One region of the Falsiroseomonas sp. RANM36 genome, then DNA from elsewhere that is predicted to be linked to it. Evidence: predicted binding sites of a transcription regulator. Region 1 holds the regulator's gene; the other holds the start of a gene.

What was found. The regulator HrcA, encoded in region 1, represses chaperone genes, less so after heat shock. The targets are predictions, from matches to a motif close to GTTNGCACTCNCNNNNNGNGAGTGCNAAC.
Region 2: groES (co-chaperone GroES) is a predicted target of HrcA. The motif match lies at 2,169-2,197, and genes of this name have one in related genera.

Annotation. Positions count from the first base shown of each region.
Region 1 covers NZ_JBWXTD010000003.1:1,295,021-1,298,867, forward strand. The annotation lists gene AC1MIR_RS11035 (glycine zipper family protein) at 1-387, opposite strand, end outside; gene AC1MIR_RS11040 (NYN domain-containing protein) at 563-1,291, shown strand; gene hrcA (heat-inducible transcriptional repressor HrcA) at 1,269-2,369, opposite strand; gene AC1MIR_RS11050 (lytic transglycosylase domain-containing protein) at 2,494-3,129, shown strand; gene rph (ribonuclease PH) at 3,169-3,847, shown strand, end outside.
Region 2 covers NZ_JBWXTD010000003.1:872,340-876,186, reverse strand. The annotation lists gene groL (chaperonin GroEL) at 28-1,665, opposite strand; gene groES (co-chaperone GroES) at 1,746-2,057, opposite strand; gene AC1MIR_RS08955 (usg protein) at 2,429-2,713, shown strand; gene AC1MIR_RS08950 (MFS transporter) at 2,807-3,847, shown strand, end outside.

The sequences.
Region 1 (3,847 bases):
GGCGGCGTCGTAGCGGGCCTGCAGTCCGGCGGAAGAGGCCGCGGCGTTCCCCGCGCCCACCGCCGATCCCGCCACCAGGCCGGTGCCCGCCCCGATCGCCGCGCCCGCCCCGGCCTGCCCGCTGGCCGAGCCGATCAACGCGCCGGCCGCCGCGCCGCGCGCGGTGCCCACCGCCGCGCTGCCCACGGCCGCGTTGGTCGCCGCCTGCGCCGGCGCGTAGCCGATCTGGCCGAAGGCGTAGTTGCGGCACTGCGCGTCCTCGGCCTGGAAGCGTTGCAGGTCCTTTCCCTCGGGCGGCAGGGCGAAGACCGTGGGCCCGGCCGGCGGCACGACCGCGCAGGCGCCGAGCAGGAGCAGCGGGAGAAGCAGGGCGAGACGCATCCGCATGGAGGAAGCCCTTGGGTCAGTCATGCCTGGTGACATTGGCATATGGTGTGTCGCTGATCTTCGCGGCAGGCCTGTGGCGGCGCCGTGACGCCGTGCCACCTTTCCTGACCATTCCGCACGCGATGTGCGCAACTTGCGTATTGCGGCGTCGCTTGGCGCTTCGCAGCATGAAGCCATGCGCCGGCTGGCCCTTCTGATCGACGCTGAGAACGCGCAGCCTGCTGCCCTGGATCGCGTCGTGCAACTGGCGGCGGGCTACGGCGAGATCGCGGAGCGCCGCGCCTATGGCGACTGGGCGAACACATGCCTGCGCGGCTGGGACGACATGTTCAGGCGGCATGGGGTGCTCAGGGTGCCGTTCTATGGTGGCCGGGCCCGCAGCAACGCCGCAGACTTCACGCTCACCATCGATGCGATGGACCTGCTGCATTCGAGGCAGTTCGGCGGGGTTTGCGTGATGTCGAGCGACAGTGATTTCGGCGCGCTTGTGGCGCGCCTCCGCCGCGCCGGGCTGCTGGCGCTGGGCTTCGGGGAGGCGAAGGCGCCCGAGCCCTATCGCGACGCCTTCGACCGCTTCTTCCTGATGGATCAGGTGCTCCGCGACGTACCGGACGGTGACGCGGAGCTTGCGGCGATGGTCGGACAGGCCGTCGATGCGGCGGCAAAGGATGGCTGGGCGAATCTCAGCACGGTCGGCCAGCTTCTGCCGCCCGACTTCCGCAAGCGCTGGCCGCGCAAGCAACTCATCGAGCTGATCCGACCGCTGACGGATTTTCACCTCGAGCGGCGCGCGAGCGGCACGTCCAAGAGCTGGCAGGTGCGGCGGAAGACGACGAAGCGCGTTCCGGTCCGCGCGGCTTCGCAGTCGGGCGTTATCCCGCCTAGCCCAGCAGCCGCCCGATGACCCGCGCCGTGTAGTCCACCACCGGCACGATGCGCCCGTAGTTGATCCGCGTTGGCCCCACCACGCCGATCGCGCCGACGATCCGCTGGTCCTGCGCGTTGCGGAAGGGCGCCACCACCATGGAAAGACCGGCGCTGTCGAACAGGCCGCTCTCGGCGCCGATGAAGATCTGCACGCCCTCGCCGCGCTGCGCGAGATCCAGCAGGCGCAGCATCGTCTCCTGCGTCTCCAGCCGCTCGAACAGGCCCTGGATCTCCTGCACGCGCGCCACCTGGTCCAGGTTCTGCAGCAGCTTCGCCTGGCCGCGCAGGATCAGCGTGCCGCCGACGCCGCCCGACCAGGTCGCCAGCCCGGCGGCGATCACCTGCTGCGTGAGTTCATCCAGCGCGGTGCGGTTCGCCGCGATCTCCGCCTGGACCGCGCCGCGCGCCTCGTCCAGCGTGCGGCCCGACAGGCGTGCATTCAGGTAGTTCCCCGCCTGCACCAGCGCGGAGGGCGGCAGGCCGGGCGGAACCTCGATCACCCGGTTCTCCACCTGGCCATCCGCCGTCACCAGCACCACCAGCGCCCGGCCGGGGCCGAGGGCGACGAACTCGATATGGCGCAGCGGCGCCTCGCTCTTCGGCGCGACGACAAGGCCCGCGGCGCCGGCCAGGCCCGAGAGCATCTGCCCCGCCTCCGCCAGCGTGTCCTGCAGGCTGCGCCCGCCGCCGGCGCAGCGCGCGGCGATGGCGTCCCGCTCCTCCTCCGCGAGCGCGCCGAACTGCAGCAGCCCGTCCACGAAGAGGCGCAGGCCGCGTTCCGTCGGCAGCCGCCCGGCGGATGTGTGCGGCGCGTAGAGCAGCCCGGCATCCTCGAGGTCCGCCATCACGTTGCGGATGGTGGCGGGCGAAAGCGCCTGCGGCAGCCGCCGGGAGAGGGTGCGGCTGCCCACCGGCTCGCCGGTGGCGACATAGAGCTCCACCAGCTCGCGCAGGATGGCGGCGCCGCGGTCGTCCAGGCCGGGCGGCAGGGGCGGCGTGCCGGCGGCGGAGAGGCTCATGGCCGGCACCCCTGCGGGGCGTGGTGGCCGGTGCATCGGACCCATGGTGCTGCGCGTCCCGGACCGTCTTGCTTCAGGGAACAGTATGGAAACGCCGTGGCCGGGGTCAACCTGACCCGGCGCTGGACCGCGGCCGGCCGGCATCGCAGGCTGCCCCGCCATGCGCCGCCCGGCCCTTTTCGCGCTGCTCGCCCTCCTGCTCGCCCTGCCCGCGGCGGCGCGGGCCGATGCCTGGACCGCCTGCGGCAGCGCCATCGCCGCCGCCGAGCGCGGGGCCGGCATCCCGGCCGGGCTGCTGCTGGCCATCGCGCGGGTGGAGAGCGGGCGGCCCGCGCCGGGCGGCGGCGTCGCCCCCTGGCCCTTCGCGATCAATGCCGACGGCGCCGGCCGCTACCCGGAGAGCAAGGGCGCCGCCATCGCGGAGGTGGAGGCGCTGCGCGCGCGCGGCATCGCCTCGGTGGATGTCGGCTGCATGCAGGTGAACCTGTTCCACCATCCGCAGGCCTTTCCCGACCTCGAGGCCGCCTTCGATCCGCCGCGCAACGTCGCCTATGCGGTCCGCTTCCTGCGCGACCTGCATCGGCGCACCGGCAACTGGTCGGATGCGATCGCGCAGTACCACTCGGCCGAGCCGGGGCGGGGGCTGGCCTATCATTCGCGGGTGCGGGTGGCGCGCGTCGCGGGGGGCACGCTGCTCTCGGCGCCCGCCGTGCTGCGCGGCCTCTGCGCGGCGGGGCGGCAGGCGGCGGTGCTGGTCGGCCGGAACGGCAAGCCGCGCATCGTCTGCCGCGGTTGACGCTGGACGCGCCGGCCGGGCGGGATTAGCCGTCGCGCCATGATCGAGTTCCCCGCCGGCTTCAAGCCGCCCTTCTACCGTCCCTCGAAGCGCCAGGCCGACGAGCTGCGCGCCGTGACGCTGACCCCGGGCGCGGCGCGCCACGCCGAAGGCTCCTGCCTCGTGCGCTTCGGCGTGACGGAGGTCCTCTGCACCGCCAGCATCGAGGGCAAGGTGCCGCCCTTCCTGCGCAATTCGGGCCAGGGCTGGGTCACCGCCGAATACGGCATGCTGCCCCGCTCCACCCATACCCGCAGCGACCGCGAGGCGGCGCGCGGCAAGCAGTCCGGCCGCACGCAGGAGATCCAGCGCCTGATCGGCCGGTCGCTGCGCGCGGTCACGGACCTGAAGGCGATGGGCGAGATGACCGTCACGCTGGATTGCGACGTGCTGACCGCCGATGGCGGCACGCGCACCGCCTCCATCACCGGCGCCTGGGTGGCGCTGCACCTGGCCTTCCAGCACGCCATCGGCAAGAACATCCTCAAGAAGAACCCGCTGCGCGACCAGGTGGCGGCGATCTCCTGCGGGATCTGGCAGGGCACGCCGGTGCTCGACCTCGACTACGAGGAGGACAGCAAGGCGGAGACGGACGGCAACTTCGTCATGACCGGCGCGGGCGGCGTGGTGGAGGTGCAGGCCACCGCGGAGGGCGCGCCCTTCACCGAGGCCGAGCTCA
Region 2 (3,847 bases), 420 kb from region 1:
GGCCCCGGCCCGGGCCGGCGCGCCGGATCAGAAGTCCATGCCGCCCATGTCGCCGCCCGGAGGACCGCCGGCCGGAGCCTTCTTCTCCGGACGCTCGGCGATCATCGCCTCCGTCGTGATCAGCAGCGAGGCGACCGAGGCCGCATCCTGCAGCGCCGTGCGCACGACCTTGGTCGGGTCGATGATGCCGGCGGCGACGAGGTCCTTGTACTCGTCCTTCTGCGCGTCGTAGCCGTAGGAGGCGCCGTCGTTGCGCAGGATCTCGCCCGCCACGACCGCGCCGTCCTTGCCGGCGTTCTCGGCGATCTGCTTGAGCGGCGCCTGGATCGCGCGGCGCACGATCTCGATGCCGACCTGCTCGTCGTTGTTCAGGCCCTTCAGCCCGCCGAGCTTGGTGGAGGCGCGCAGCAGGGCGACGCCGCCGCCCGGCACGATGCCTTCCTCGACCGCGGCGCGGGTCGCGTGGAGCGCGTCGTCCACGCGGTCCTTGCGCTCCTTCACCTCGACCTCGGTGGAGCCGCCGACGCGGATCACCGCCACGCCGCCGGCGAGCTTCGCCAGGCGCTCCTGCAGCTTCTCGCGGTCGTAGTCCGAGGTGGTCTCCTCGATCTGCGCCTTGATCTGCTCGCAGCGGCCCTGGATCTCCTCCTTGGAGCCGGCGCCGTCGACGATCGTGGTGTTCTCCTTCTCGATGCGGACGGTCTTGGCCTTGCCCAGCATGTTGAGGGTGACGTTCTCGAGCTTGATGCCGAGATCCTCGGAGATCACCTGGCCGCCGGTGAGGATCGCGATGTCCTCGAGCATCGCCTTGCGGCGATCACCGAAGCCCGGCGCCTTCACCGCCGCGACCTTCAGGCCGCCGCGCAGCTTGTTGACCACGAGCGTGGCCAGCGCCTCGCCCTCGACGTCCTCGGCCACGATCACCAGCGGACGGCCCGACTGCACCACCGCCTCGAGCAGCGGAAGCATGGGCTGCAGGCCCGACAGCTTCTTCTCGAAGATCAGGATGTAGGGGTTGTCCATCTCGGCGATCATCTTCTCCGCATTCGTGATGAAATACGGGGAGACGTAGCCGCGGTCGAACTGCATGCCCTCGACGACGTCGAGCTCGGTCTGGATGGACTTCGCCTCCTCGACCGTGATGACGCCCTCGTTGCCGACCTTCTCCATCGCCTTGGCGATCATCTCGCCGATCTCGGTCTCGCCGTTGGCCGACAGCGTGCCGACCTGGGCGACCTCGGCGGAGGTCGTGATCTTCTTGGTGTTGCTCTCGAGGTACTTCACGACCTCGGCCACGGCCTTGTCCACGCCGCGCTTGAGGTCCATCGGGTTCATGCCCGCGGCCACCGACTTCGCGCCCTCGCGGACGATCGCCTGGGCGAGCACGGTCGCGGTGGTGGTGCCGTCGCCGGCGATGTCGTTGGTCTTCGAGGCCACTTCGCGCACCATCTGGGCGCCCATGTTCTCGAACTTGTCGGCCAGCTCGATCTCCTTGGCGACGGTCACGCCGTCCTTGGTGATCCGCGGCGCGCCGAAGCTCTTGTCGATCACAACGTTGCGGCCCTTCGGGCCGAGCGTGACCTTCACCGCGTCGGCGAGGATGTCGACGCCGCGGAGCATACGCTCACGCGCGCCGGCGCCGAACTTGACGTCCTTTGCAGCCATGTTTTCCGTTCCCTAGGTGTGTGTGTCCGAGACGACGAGCCTGAGATGCGTCTTTCCGCGTTCCTCGCGGGACGACGACTTCAGGCCGCCTTCGCGACGGAAGGGTTGTCGAGGATCCCCATGATGTCGGACTCCTTCATGATCAGGAGCTCCTCACCGTTGAGCTTCACCTCGGTGCCCGACCACTTGCCGAACAGGATGCGGTCGCCGGCCTTCACGTCGAGCGGGCGGACCTCGCCCTTCTCGTTGATGGTGCCGGAGCCGACGGCGATCACTTCGCCTTCCTGCGGCTTCTCCTTGGCGGTGTCGGGGATGATGATGCCTCCCGCGGTCTTCTCCTCGGCCGTCACGCGGCGAACGAGAACGCGGTCGTGCAGGGGACGGAAGTTCATGCGAATCCTCTCCTGACTGCTTCCATATGAGTGGCAAGCTCTTCCGGAGATACGCGGGGGCATGCCGGACCCGGCCTGCTTCCCGCCGCCAACGGACCCATTCCGGCGCCCGCTAGCACTCCCCCCAGAGGAGTGACAGCGATCTAGGGCAGCCCCGCCGCGTCGTCAAGCGTCGGCAGCACTCTCGGAGTGCGAGTGCTAATGCGTTGAACTTCAACGTTTTTCTTGCATCGCGCCCGGCCCCCCATGGCATGCTTCCCCCCATCCGGCGGCGGCGCCGCGGCGCGACGCCGGGAACAGGGCCGGGAACAGGGCCGGGAACAGGGAAGGAACGGCACGGCCCATCACGCCGGAACGAGGACAGGAACAGCATGGATCTCAGCGGTCTCGAGCGTCTCGCCCGTTTCCCGACGCTGCCCGACTGGCGGCTGACCACCGCCGAACTGCTCTATCACATGCCGGACCATCCGGGCGTCCTGCAGAGCTTCATCTGGCAGAAGCACGACCTGGCCCCACGCTTCCCCGAGCTCGGCCGGTTCCTGGATTTCTGGAAGCGCGAGATCGAGGCGCCGCTGCATTCCGTCCGCGTCGCCTCCGCCGCGCTGATCAAGCCGGCCGAGCTGCGCTACGCCGGCGGAGAATTCCGGCTGCACTGACTGCGAAGGGCCGGGGCCCCCACCCGGCGCATGGCTGCCCCTTCGCGCGCCCGTCTTGAGGGCGGCGCGGCGCGGAGGATAGCCTTCCCCGCAATGCCCCAGGCGCAGCAAGATCCTTCCCTGGATGCCAGGGCCAGGGCCAATCTCGGCCTGCTGGCCGTCTGCCAGGCGCTCGGCCAGGCCTGCAACACGATGATGCTGGCGGCCACGGCGCTGTCCGTCGTGACCTTCTATGCCAATCGCGACCTGGCGACGCTGCCGGTGACGATGCAGCACCTCGGCGTGATGCTGTGGGTGTTCCCGGCGGCGCTGCTGATGCAGCGCATGGGGCGCCGCTTCGGCTTCCGGGTGGGCTCGCTGTTCGGCATGGCGGGCGCCGCGACGATCGGCACCGGGCTCTACAACGGCAGCTTCCTGACCATGTGCGCCGGCGGGTTCCTGCTCGGCTACGCGGTGGCCTGCCTGCACCAGTACCGCTTCGCCGCGGTGGAGCTGGTGCCGCTGTCGCACCGCGCCAAGGCGATCTCCTGGGTGACGGCGGGCGGCATCGTCGCGGCCTTCATGGGGCCGAACCTGGTGCGCTGGACGCATGACCAGTGGATGCCGTTCTACATCGGCACCTATGCGGCGATCTTCCTGATCCATGCCGTCGTCTTCACGGTGATGTCCTTCGTCCGCTTCCCCGAGGCGCGGGCGGCGATGGCGGGCGTGCCGGACGCGGGCGGCTTGCCGCCGCGCCCGCTGGCGGAGATCGCGCGGCAGCCGCGCTTCGTCGCCGCCGTGGTCTCGGCCATGGTCGGCTACGGGGTGATGGTGTTCCTCATGGGCGCCTCGCCGCTGGCGATCGTCGGCTGCGGCATGCCGCACACGGCAGCGCACATGGTCATCCTGATGCATGTCCTCGGCATGTTCGTCCCCGCGCTGTTCACCGGCCACCTCATCACCCGCTTCGGCACCACGCGCGTGATGACGGTGGGCGTGGTGCTGCTGTTCGCCGGCGTCGCCGCGGGGCTGGCGGGACTGAGCGAATGGCATTTCCGCATCGCGATGACGCTGAACGGCGTCGGCTGGAACTTCCTCTTCGTCGGCGCGACGACGCTGGTCACCACCTGCTATCGCCCCAACGAACGCGGC